DNA from 2 places in the Thiomicrorhabdus hydrogeniphila genome. Region 2 is predicted to be linked to the other one. Evidence: predicted binding sites of a transcription regulator. Region 2 holds the regulator's gene; the other holds the start of a gene.
The links. The regulator PhoB, encoded in region 2, activates phosphate uptake and scavenging genes when phosphate is short. The targets are predictions, from matches to a motif close to GNNTGTCATAAAACTGTCANAT.
Positions count from the first base shown of each region.

Region 1: the regulator PhoB is predicted to act here: its motif matches at 1,659-1,680, upstream of ACYQ0E_RS12270 (glycosyltransferase family 4 protein).

Region 1 is NZ_BAAHXL010000001.1:2,713,368-2,719,963, reverse strand. Features, by position in the region: gene ACYQ0E_RS12280 (ATP-binding protein) at 1-711, shown strand, start outside; gene ACYQ0E_RS12275 (UDP-2,3-diacylglucosamine diphosphatase) at 728-1,600, opposite strand; gene ACYQ0E_RS12270 (glycosyltransferase family 4 protein) at 1,743-2,873, shown strand; gene ACYQ0E_RS12265 (3'-5' exonuclease) at 3,009-4,085, shown strand; gene hisI (phosphoribosyl-AMP cyclohydrolase) at 4,107-4,550, shown strand; gene ACYQ0E_RS12255 (glycerate kinase) at 4,661-5,800, opposite strand; gene ACYQ0E_RS12250 (DUF3095 domain-containing protein) at 6,237-6,596, shown strand, end outside.
Region 2 is NZ_BAAHXL010000001.1:816,857-823,452, forward strand. Features, by position in the region: gene ACYQ0E_RS03470 (ABC transporter permease subunit) at 1-1,158, shown strand, start outside; gene pstA (phosphate ABC transporter permease PstA) at 1,169-2,809, shown strand; gene pstB (phosphate ABC transporter ATP-binding protein PstB) at 2,970-3,740, shown strand; gene phoU (phosphate signaling complex protein PhoU) at 3,796-4,536, shown strand; gene phoB (phosphate regulon transcriptional regulator PhoB) at 4,566-5,264, shown strand; gene phoR (phosphate regulon sensor histidine kinase PhoR) at 5,267-6,544, shown strand.

The DNA.
Region 1 (6,596 bases), 1.9 Mb from region 2:
AACAATGATTTAGAAAATAATCATATTTATATTGAAGTATTGGACACAGGTATAGGTATTGCAGAAGAGAACTTATCTAAATTATTTGACTCTTTTACCCAAGCAGATAATACAACAGCAAGACAATTTGGTGGTACTGGATTAGGTTTAGCAATATGTAAACAATTGGTTGATCTTATGAAAGGGCAGATTGGGGTACACTCTGAAGTAAATAAAGGTAGTTGTTTTTGGGTAAAACTGCCTTTACAAAGAGAGCATAAAATTCAACAGGAAAGTATTCCGCTGTTAGGGTTGGACGAAACAGATATTAGCAAAGCGTTACCCTTAAAAGATAAAACGGTTTTATTAGTTGAAGATAATGACGTTAATCAAAAAGTGATTGTGGCATTTCTTAAACGCCTAGGCGCAAAAATTGATGTAGCTGAAAATGGGTTAAAAGGCATAGAACTTTGGCGTATTGCACCGCAAAAATATCAACTTATAGTGATGGATTGTCAAATGCCAGTTATGAATGGCTTTGAAGCAACCAGAGTGATACGTAAAGAAGAGATGCTATCTACCCATGAGATACCTATCCCTATAGTGGCACTTACCGCAAATGTTATGGTACAAGATAAACAACGATGTCTTGAAGTGGGTATGAATGATTTTTTATCTAAACCCATTGAAAGAGAGTCATTTAATGAAATGATGATTAAATGGTGTTTATAAGTGGTTGGCTATTGAGTTATTGATTGTTTTCGTGGCTGACTTCTACCCAGCGTAATAGTTTGATTTCACCCTCTAAGGTTTCCACAATTGCGGTACAAGATTCTACCCAATCTCCGCAGTTTAAATATTGCACATCATCAATCATTCTAATTTCAGGGTGATGAATGTGACCACATACCACACCATGATAATGATCATTTTTACAGTCTTTAACCACGGCTTCTTCATAGGCAGATATAAACGAAACCGCACCTTTTACTTTTTGTTTTACATAAGCAGAAAGAGACCAATATCCCAAACCCAATTTACGGCGTAACTGATTAAAATAACGATTTATGACTACCAGGCTTTCATAGCCCCAATCACCAATAATCGCTAACCATTTTTGTGTTTGTACTACGCTATCGTATTTATCACCGTGAACCACCAAATATTGATGACCATTAGCGGCTTTAAACACGGTTTTATCGCAGAGTTTTATATTGCCAAAATCGAGCCCAGAGTATCGGCGTAAAAAATCGTCATGATTTCCTGTTACATACACCACATCGGTACCTCGTTTTGACATGGTTAAAATACGTCTAATCACATTGGTATGTGATTGGGGCCAATACATACGTTTTTTTAAACGCCAACCATCAATAATATCTCCTACCAAATACAGCTTTTGGCAGTGATTGTATTTTAAAAACTCCGCCAAAAATTCTGCTTTGGCCGCTTTACTGCCCAGATGGGTGTCTGAAATAAAAATCGTTCTATAACGCTGAACTTCATGATTATTTTCAGCCAAGATAAAATCATCTTCGGCAATATCCTTCATCCAATCAGGAAAATGAATTTGTGATTCTAATGGGTTTGTTAGGCTGTGACTAAATGCATCTGTGTTCATAATACCTTCTCTAAAATTAGGGTTATGCCACACAGTGTATAAATTGATTTTGACAGTAATATTACCGTTAGATGAACAACGCTCATTATAAGTTCATCTAGGTATCATCTATTTTTAACATAGTGTTTTTATAGTAAAAATCATGAACACTATGACACAAGCCTCCACAAATAAAACACCTAAAAATAAGCCTTATCAAAGGCTAAATTTTGAGGATGAATCTCAATTACCGTATCAGCACAATATGGTAAACCGCACGCACACTATAAAACGGTTAACTTTAGTTACTGATGCTTGGTATCCGCAAATAAATGGTGTGGTGACCACGCTTACAAATTTGATTAAAGAATTAAAGAATCAAGGAGTAGAGGTTGATGTTATTCAACCTTTAGAGTACAAAAGTTTTCCGCTTCCTACGTATCATGAGATTCGTTGTGTTTGGCGACCAAAAGGGCTAGAAAAACGTATTATTGACTTTAAACCTGATGCGATTCATATTGCTACCGAAGGGGCTTTGGGTTGGTTTGCCAGGCATATTGTCATAAAACACAAGCTACCTTTTACCACAGGGTATCACACGCGTTATCCAGAATATATTCGGGCTAGGTTGCCGATCTCACCTGTTTTTACTTATGCAGGGCTACGGTATTTTCACTCTCCGGCGCAAAAAACATTAGTACCAGGCCTATCAATTTTGAAAGATTTAAAAGCAAAAGGTTTTCATAATTTGGCGTTAATGTCTCGTGGCGTTGATACCCAAATATTTAACCCGCAACAAAAACGTAAACTGAATTACGAAGCCCCTATCATGCTTTATGTTGGTCGTATTGCACCAGAAAAAAATCTTGAAGAGTTTCTTAAATTAGAACTCCCTGGTAGTAAGGTCATTATTGGTGAAGGCCCTGAACTAGAAAATTTACAAAAACGCTACTCGCAATGTTATTTTTTAGGAGCAAAATCGGGGGATGAATTAGCAACGTTTTATGCTTCTGCGGATGTATTTGTGTTTCCTTCAAAAACAGATACGTTTGGCGTGGTTAATATTGAAGCCATTGCTTGTGGAACACCGGTTGCCGCTTATCCAGTGACAGGGCCAAAAGATATTATTACTGAAGGTGTTAATGGTTCAACCAATCATGATTTACGTACCGCCATAGAACAAGCTCTTAACATTTCAAAAAACAATATTCACCAAACTATTCCACAGTTTAATTGGCCTCATGCCGCCCAGCAATATATACAAAATCTAAGCTTCATTAACTGGAATGGATAAAGCCTCATTAAACTGACTGATTTGTTCAATATCTGTTTGCATTAACGGTACAATACCCCTCATTATTTTTTTTAACATGAGACTTTTGTCCCTATTTCAACGGGTGCAAAGTTCCAATAATAAAGCCCTTTTCTTATGAGTAATGCACAACTGATTTTGCTAGATAAACGTAACCAACCTCTTAAAGAGTATCTTGTTGCTGTCGCCGCCTCTGATGGTCTAAACATTAAAGGGGTTGAAATTATGGCCTCTCCAGCAAAAGGCCAAAAGTCATTACTTAATGCCAATATCTATATTCCACCTTTAGAAGATTTTGACTATAACCCAAAAAAACTGGTTGCTGAATCGTTAACAAAACTGACCATTGGTGAAGAAATTATTACGATTGATCAGTTTATTGAACGTTGTTCTGAAGATGAGGCGGTTCGCGCGGCATTAACAAAATCCATTACTCGATTTTCTAAAAAACTGGCTGAACTCATTAAAGAGTTTTGTGATTCTGAAGTCATTCCGCTGATTCAAGAAAAAAGAAATGATGCACTCTTTAAGCTTAAAGGCCATGCCAAAGAGCTTAAAGGCAAAAAAGTAGTCTGTATTGATATTGAAGCCACAAATATTTGTACTGATCCAGAAGCCGATATTATTCAGGTATCAGCTTGTGACATTAACGGCAAAGAACTGTTTAACCAATTAATTAACCCTGGTTATGAGATTCCCGAAAATGAAAAACACAATATCACAACCGAAATGGTGCAAGGTCAACCCACACTTGGCCAAGCTTGGGACATGATTCATGACACCTTGCTAGATGCGGATATTGTCTTGGCTTATAGTACCGAAAGTGACTTTATGTACTTACAAAAAAGTGCAGAAAAGAAAATGCTAAAATTTGAATTAGACTACAACACCTGGTTAGATGCGGCTGAACTCAGTAAAGATCTAATTGGTGCGATGCGTTGGCACAGCGAAAACATGTATTGGTTCTTTAAAACACCAAAACTGACCGTTGCCTATGAAGAAGTTTTAGGTAAACCTTTTCCAGGTGATGCACACGATGCTTTGGCTGATGCTGTTGCTACGGTAGACCTATTTAATGCCATGATGCTAAAAGGTGAAAAATCTCAAGTACAGCAAGCTAAACCAAAAGCTGCCAAAGAGGTGATTACCAATAACCCATTTGCCGCTGCATTTGCTAATGCTAAACGCAGTTAATCTAACCTTAAGAGACAAGATATGTGCAACCAAACCACATTTAAAGAGCTAGAAAAAGCCCAACAAGGCGACCAATTTGATTGGCAACAAATTAAAGAACAAGTTAAGTTTGATGCCGACGGTTTAATACCCGCTATTGCCCAGCAGTATGACACAAAAGAAGTGCTCATGATGGCGTGGATGAACAGCAAATCATTAGAAGAAACCCTACAAACAGGTCGTGTTTGTTACTGGTCACGTTCTCGTCAAAATTACTGGCGTAAAGGGGAAGAGTCCGGACAAATTCAAACCCTAAAAGCACTCACGTTTGACTGTGATGGTGATGCTATTCTATTACAAGTAGACCAAACAGGTCCTGCTTGTCATACCGGCCGTAGAAGCTGTTTCTACACTCAAGTAGCAGACAATAAAGTCACAATCGCCACCAATCCAATCATAAATCCAGAAGAGCTATACAAAAAGTAAGTTTTATAAAATTTAACCGTTTAAATGGTAAATATTCTCTAACTTAATTCACAAATTACCAGGCCTGGTAATCTGTATATTTAAAGCATTTTTATTGGCTAAATAGATCTTTATTTGGCCAATAAAGGTATAACCGATAACATGGTTTGTTGTAGAAGATAGTGGGCATTGCCCATTGCTTCAGCTTCATCCATGACTTTATTGACTATGCTAAAAATAGCTTTAAATTCGGGTAAGTCTTCTACTGAGCAGGTTAAACTGCCGCAAATTCCAATGGTGGGTACTTGGTATTTTTGCCCTAATTGCGCAATGCGTAATGGCAGTTTGCCAAAGCGAGTTTGGTTATCAAAACGGCCTTCGCCAGTAATAATGTAATCAAAATTTTGGTTTTTAATTAACTCTTCCAGTTGCAAGGTTTCATTAATAACATCAAACCCTGGCACTAAGGTGGCGTTTAATAAACCCATAAAACCTGCCGCCATACCACCTGCTGCTCCTGCGCCTGGTTCTAAATGAATGGCTTTATTGGCGTGCGCTTCTAATACTTGGGCATAATGGGTTAGTGCATTTTCTAACACCGCTAACTGGTGAGGTTGGCCACCTTTTTGTGGGCCAAAAATAGCCGTAGCGCCACTTTCACCTAATAATGGATTGGTGACATCACAGGCAATTTCCCACTCTATTTCTAGTAGATGGCTGGGTATTTTACCAATGGTTGCCAGGTCTTTTAATGCTTGGCCACCTAAGCCAATCTCTTGGTCTTTGTTATTTAACATAGGTATTCCCAAGGCCATTAATGCGCCTGCACCACCGTCATTGGTGGCTGAACCTCCTAATCCTAAAATGATTTTTTTAGCCCCAAGGTTAATCGCTTCTTGTATTAATTGACCTGTGCCATAAGAGTGCGTGTTGAGAGGGTTAAGTTCATTTTTTTGTACCTTGGTAATGCCGGATGCTTGCGCCATTTCGATAATGGCGGTTTGTTTGTCTTCTTGCCAAGCAAAGCTGGCTTTGGTTTTTTTGCCTAAAGGCCCGGATACCCAAGAAGATTTGGCTTGCCCCGCATCTGCACAAACAAACGTATCTACAAAACCTTCACCACCGTCTGACATAGGACGAGAAAATACTTGTGCTGTTGGGTTAATGCGGTGAATAACTTGGCTTGCAATTTTACAAAAATCGGCGGCATCTAATGAACCTTTAAAACTATCGGGAGCCAGTAGTACAGAAAAGGGTTTTGAATCAGACATAGTAAATCCTGGTATTAAATTAGGCAGGGTAAAAGCGGCAACATTGCATATAAGAGAGCGAGTAAACGACTTTGTAAACTCGGATGTATTGAAAGATAACGTATTTTTATTATAACCAAGCCCGTTTGGCAAAATACACTATTTTTTTAAAGAGTATTATTTATAAGGTTGGCCAAAAAACGATTTTACCAGGCCTGGTAAAACCGTTTGACGTAGTTAAATGAATCGGTCAACATAGAAAAACGGTTGTTTAGCTAAAATGTAGCCGCTACACGAATCAATGCAGGGTGAACAATGGCTAAAATTCATCTGATTTTATGAACAAATTGCTCATAGCCGCCTATTCGTTACATTATTCGCTGTAATCAGGCAAATTTGTTCTTTTTTCCCACGCACCTCACTCGTGCAAAAGTGACAAAATATATTTGAGTAGTCGATGGAAAACAAAAGTTTTGATGATTCTTTACAGGTTTTAAGTGATTTAAAAGATACGTTAAATATAATGGCCTATAAAGCGCTACCGCACGACTGGTGGGTGGTGATTACGGATATTAAAGGATCAACAAAAGCGATAGAAGCGGGTCGGTATCGAGATATTAATGCGGTAGGCGGTAGTACCATTGCCGCCATTGTAAATGCCTTAAAACCGATAAAGATTCCTTATGTTTTTGGGGGCGATGGAGCAACATTTTGTGTACCGCCTAATGCCTTAATTGCTGTTAAGGAAGCTTTAAAAGGCTGTCAAGAACTGGCAAAAGAATCCATGCAGTTAGAGTTGCGAGTAGGGTTGGTTCCC
Region 2 (6,596 bases):
GCCTCTGTAAAAGTGACAGATGCAGATACGAATTTAGTGACAATTTCACCGCGTGCAAATGGTGCCTTGGTCGAAAGTACCAATGGTTTGCTAACACATTATGAAATTGATAACGAACATCCTGACGTATCTTTTCACAGCTTATGGGGCAAAGTGTGGTACGAAGGGTATGAAGAACCTTCTTACACTTGGCAGTCCTCTTCAGCCAGTGCCGACTTTGAACCTAAATTTTCTTTAATGCCATTAACTTTCGGTACGATTAAAGCCGCATTGTATTCCATGTTATTTGCGATTCCAATTGCGATCTTAGCAGCGATTTATACTGCCTTTTTTATGGATAAAGCCACTCGCCAATGGGTTAAACCTTCCATTGAAATGATTGAAGCTTTACCCACTGTTATTTTAGGGTTTTTAGCAGGCCTGTGGTTAGCCCCTTATATGGAGGCGAACTTAGCAGGATTCTTTGCCATTCTCATTGTGTTGCCACTCGGCATTATCGGTTTTGGTTTTGGTTGGTCTAGATTGCCAGAGCACATTCGTTTAATGCTGCCTGTGGGTAAACGCGCCGTTTTAATGATTCCTGTTGTTATCTTTTTAGGTTGGTTCTCTTTAAAAATGAGCGGGCCAATTGAAAACCTAATGTTTGACGGCAATATGCGTCACTGGTTAACCGCCTCAGCAGGGATTGATTTTGACCAACGTAATGCCATGGTAATTGGCTTTGCCATGGGGTTTGCGTTAATACCGACAATTTTCTCAGTAACTGAAGATGCAATTTATAACGTACCAAGTTACTTAGTTAACGGCTCTTTAGCTTTAGGAGCAAGTGGTTGGCAAACATTGGTTGGTGTGGTTTTGCCAACGGCCAGTCCAGGTATTTTCTCGGCCATTATGCTCGGTTTTGGGCGAGGGGTTGGTGAAACCATGATTGTATTGATGGCTTCAGGTAACACGCCATTAATGGAAGTGAATATTTTTGAAGGAATGAGAACGCTTGCCGCCAACTTAGCGGTTGAAATGGGAGAGGCTGAAGTCGCCAGTTCGCATTATCGAGTGCTATTTTTAGCAGGCCTGGTACTGTTTATATTTACCTTTATTTTTAACACCCTTGCAGAAGTTGTTCGCCAACGTATGCGTCGTAAATACGGTTCACTATAGGAGCTATGAGATGAAAGATTGGTTTAATAAAGGCGAACATTGGATTTGGATGAGTTCTGCCATGGTAAGTATTAGCGTGGTGTTAGTACTTGGTTTGATGGGATTAATTACATACAAAGGTGCGGTGCATTTTTGGCCACATGCTGTGTATCAAATTCACTTAGATGAAAATGGTCAAAAACAGACGATTATTGGTGAATTAAGAGACCAGAAAAAAGGTCATGCAACGGATCCAATAACGGGCGTAGAGACACCTGTTGATCAGTATCTGATTAAAATCGGAAACCGTGATGTATACGGTGTAGATTTTAGATGGATTAACAGTAATGATCTAGATGGACCGGTTAGTGAACTTTCTAAAGATGTCATGGTGGTTGAACGCTATGAATATGGTAATGTTTTTGGCCATTTAGTGAGTGCAACCATTAATGGTCAAAAAGAGACAGATCAAGCGACGTTATTGCCCTTAATTCAAGCTCAACTTGAACGAAGTACAGAAACCCACGACAAAATTCACCATATAGAAAAAGTGAAAATAGGGGAAATTAATTACAAAATTGAGCAACTTCGTTTTGAAGAGAAAAAACTAAAAATTAGAAATGCATTTACGGATGCAGAAGCGGCGCGTTTAAAGGCTGAACGAGATGCTTATCAAAAGCAGTTTGCAGAATATCAAACTCAAACCCAAATTTTATATAAGCAACTTGAGCAATATGGCGATATGACGCTTGTTATTAGTGGTGGTAAAAAACTGACCATTCCGTTTAAAAAAGTCGTTGATATTTGGCAACCTAATAATATGAATTTTGCTCAAAAAATAGGATTTTTTGGACATTCAATCAGTAGCTTTTTATTAGATGATCCACGTGAAGCCAATACAGAAGGGGGGATTTTCCCTGCAATGATTGGAACCATCACCATGGTGCTATTAATGACGATTTTAGTGACACCTATGGGGGTTATAGCAGCCATTTATATGCGTGAATACGCTAAAGATGGTCCTGTACTTCGAATGGTCAGAATCTCTATTAATAACCTGGCAGGTGTGCCATCTATTGTTTTTGGTATTTTTGGTTTAGGTTTCTTTGTTTATATACTCGGTGGTTCCATTGATGAACTGTTTTACGGCTATAAACTACCAAGCCCCACATTTGGTACCCCTGGTCTGTTATGGGCGTCACTTACCATGGCACTACTTACGTTACCAGTGGTAATTGTTTCAACTGAAGAAGGTCTATCTCGTATACCAAGATCATTAAGAGAAGGTGGTTTGGCATTAGGGGCAACTAAGTCTGAAACCATTATGAAAATTGTTTTACCTATGGCAACGCCAGCCATTATGACAGGGCTTATTTTAGCCATTGCGCGTGCTGCGGGTGAAGTAGCGCCTTTAATGTTGGTAGGTGTCGTTAAGCTTGCACCTGAATTACCTGTTGATTCAATTGCGCCGTTTATTCATTTAGACCGTAAGTTTATGCATTTAGGTTTCCATATTTATGACGTCGGTTTCCAAAGCCCTAACGTAGAAGCTTCACAGCCTTTGGTTTATGCCACGTCATTACTGTTGGTCATTATTATTGTTGGCCTAAACATTGGCGCAATTACGATTCGTAACCGTTTACGTGAAAAATACAAAGCGCTTGAACATTAAAACATTAACCAAATTTAACTAAATCTAAGTGGACATAATGCATTTATGTCCAATTAATATTTAAATACGATAGGGCGATTTATTTAATAAATACGTCTAAAAGGAATATTTTATGAGCGATAAAAGCTTATCCATTTCATTAGAAAGAGAAGACCGAGCTATGTCTTTAACCAATGAAAAAATAGCCATTGAAGTAAAAGACTGGAATCTTTACTACGGTAAAAAGCAGGCCTTGAATTCAATTAATATGCATGTACCAGAAAATCGCGTAACAGCATTTATTGGTCCTTCTGGTTGTGGTAAATCAACCTTGTTGCGCTGTTTTAATCGCATGAATGACTTAATTGATATTGTCAATGTTGATGGAAAAATGGAATTGCATGGTGATGATATGTATGCCAAAAACATGGATGTATCAGCATTACGTCGTCGTGTTGGCATGGTGTTTCAAAAGCCTAATCCGTTTCCTAAATCGATTTATGAAAACGTTTGTTATGGCTTACGTTTACAAGGCGTTAAAGATAAAAATGTGCTTGATGAAGCCGTAGAGTGGGCGTTAAAAGGCGCAGGCCTTTGGGAAGAAGTTAAAGATCGTTTGGATGAAAATGCTTTAGGTATGTCTGGTGGTCAACAGCAGCGTTTGTGTATTGCTCGCGCCATTGCGATTAAGCCAGAAGTTTTATTACTAGATGAACCAACGTCAGCACTTGACCCTATTTCAACCTTAGCGATTGAAGAGTTAATTTTTGAACTTAAAAAAGAATTTACGATTTTAATTGTTACTCATAATATGCAACAGGCCGCGCGTGTTTCGGACTATACCGCTTTTATGTATATGGGCGATTTAATTGAATACACCGATACAGATAGTTTGTTTACCAACCCCCAAGTAAAACGTACCGAAGACTATATTACAGGTCGTTATGGTTAAGCCTTTTGGTTGTACAAAAGCGTTTATTTATAAATAAATTGAATAGGAAATTACAATGGAAAGAAAAAATTTTAACAGCCATATTTCAGGGCAGTACAACCAAAATTTAGAAGAGTTATTTAATCAAATCTTATCTATGGGTGGGTTGGTTGAAGCACAAATCAAAAATACAATTGAGGCAATTAAATGTGAAGATAAAAGCCTAGCAAAAGAGATTAAGCAAATTGATAAAATTGTTAATAAAGAAGAACTTGAAATTGACAGCTTGTGCGCACGTGTTTTAGCGCGCCAGCAACCAACGGCTTCAGATTTACGTTTAATTGTAAGCTCTATTCGTATTGCGGTTGATTTAGAACGCATTGGTGATGAAGCGGTTAACGCATCAAAATTAGCAACTAAAATGTCAAAAACCAAAGAAGTACCTTGTGATATTTTGCCTGGTTATAGCGCTCTTATTGAAATGGTTGCCATTAATTTAGATATACTTAAAAAAACCTTAAATGCATTTGCGCAATTAGACCTAAGTGAATTGTCTGAAGTGTTTGATGATGACGAACGTATTTCAGAGATAAAAAAGAAAGCATTAATAGAAATTAATGCATCTTTGAATAATAATACAGATGAGTTAGCTGAGTATATTATGCAGATGTTTATCTCAATTAGAGCCTGTGAACGTATTTCAGCGCATATTGTTAATGTTGCAGAAAGTGTGATTTATTTGGTTAAAGGCAAACAAGTCCGTTATATGAATAATGATAAGCTTGAGTCTTTTTTAAATTCATTAACCAACGATTAAGTATTATATAAAACCATTAAGGAGTGTTTATGGGGCAGAGTAAAGTTTTAGTGATTGAGGATGAAGCGGCTATTCGTGATATGTTGAAATTCACTTTATCCGCATCAAACTTCCTTGTCAGTGAAGCAAGTAATGCCGAAGAAGGTTGGAAATTAGCGCTCGATGATACACCTGATCTTATATTGCTTGATTGGATGATGCCCGGTACACCAGGTGTTGCGTTAGCTCAACGACTTAGACAAAATGATAAAACCAAAGCGATTCCAATCATTATGTTAACCGCACGTGGTGAAGAAGAAGATCAAGTTAAAGGGTTTGATTCAGGTGTGGATGATTTTGTCATTAAACCTTTTTCACCAAGAGCCCTTATTGCACGAATTCAAGCCTTATTAAGACGTCAAACTAACGATAAAGTTGAGCATAACCAGTTTACGGCAGGCAATATGCGTTTAGATTTAGAATCGCACCGTTTTTATGTCAGTGATCAAGAGGTTAAATTAGGCCCAACAGAGTTTAATTTGGTGCACTTCTTTATGTCACATCCAAATCGTGTATTTTCAAGAACACAGCTTTTAGATCACGTTTGGGGTGTAAATGTGGTGGTTGAAGAGCGTACCGTTGATGTGCATATTAGACGACTTCGTAAATTATTAGAGCCAACCAACGTGGCCGATTACATTCAAACAATTAGAGGTTCTGGTTACCGTTTTTCTGTGGTTGAGGCTTAACATTGTTTTCTAATGGTATTAAACGAGAGCTAACCTGGCTGATAACAACCGCTTGGTTAATGCTATTTTTTGCTTGGGTAACTGATTTTTGGTTAGTGTCCCTATTTTTATTTATTATGGTCTATATTGCTCGTCAGTTATGGAGCATTAAACGCTTTGAAAACTGGATGGATGCACGTAAGTTAAATGCCTACCCTCCAACATCTGGATTTTGGAGTGAATTAACCTATCTCGTTTCAAAAAAACAACGCGCTTTAGAAAAACACGCAGACCTTCATTTATATAAATCTGAACAGTTTAAAGCGGCGTCAATGCTTATTCCTGATTCCATTGTATCGTTAGAACAAAATAATAATATTGAATGGTTTAATACGGTGTCTAAAACCTTGTTAGGTATTAGACGACAAGATCAAGGCAGTAAGATAGAGTCTGTTATTAGACAGCCTGAATTTATTCAATATCTTAAAGAAAAAGATTTTTCAAAAACGCTCACGGTTAACTCATCCTATCGGCCATCTCGTACCTATCAAATGCAAATAATTCCTTATTTTGAGAACCACAAGTTATTAGTGGTTAAGGACATTACAGAGCTTTATCAACTTGCTCAAGTTCGCCGTGATTTTATTGCCAATGCTTCTCATGAACTGCGCACTCCGCTGACGGTATTACGAGGTTACTTGGAAGTCATGTTGGATACCCCTGGTGAGCATTTGGAAAACTGGAAGCTACCGCTTGAGCATATGGAAACGCAATCGCATAGAATGCAATCAATTATTGAAGACTTGCTCACACTGTCTACCATAGAATCGGACTCGATTACCGCACATAAAGAGAAAGTGGATGTTCCTAAAAAATTACAACAACTTGAAGTGGAAGCTGTTCAATTAGGGGGCGACAATCACCACTTTATTTTTGAAGTTGACCAAAATCTCAAAATATTAGGTTATCCAGAAGCCTTAAAAAGTGTTTTTATGAATCTTGTTTCAAATGCTGTACGGTATTCGCCCGACGGGGGCGATATTTATGTGCGCTGGTACGCTAAGAAAAAGAGTGTAATTTTTGAAGTAGAAGATCACGGCTTAGGAATTTCTTCTGAGCATATCCCACGATTAACAGAACGTTTTTATAGAGTAGATAAAGACCGTTCTCGTGTAACAGGGGGTACAGGTTTAGGGTTAGCAATTGTAAAACATGTATTAGAAAAACACGATGCTGAGCTAACAATAAATAGTGTTTTGGGTAAGGGAAGTACCTTTCGTTGTGTGTTTGCCAAAAAGTAAAATTAAAGGCCGTTGTGTTTACCAACACAGAGCGGTATTTAAGCGTGATAGC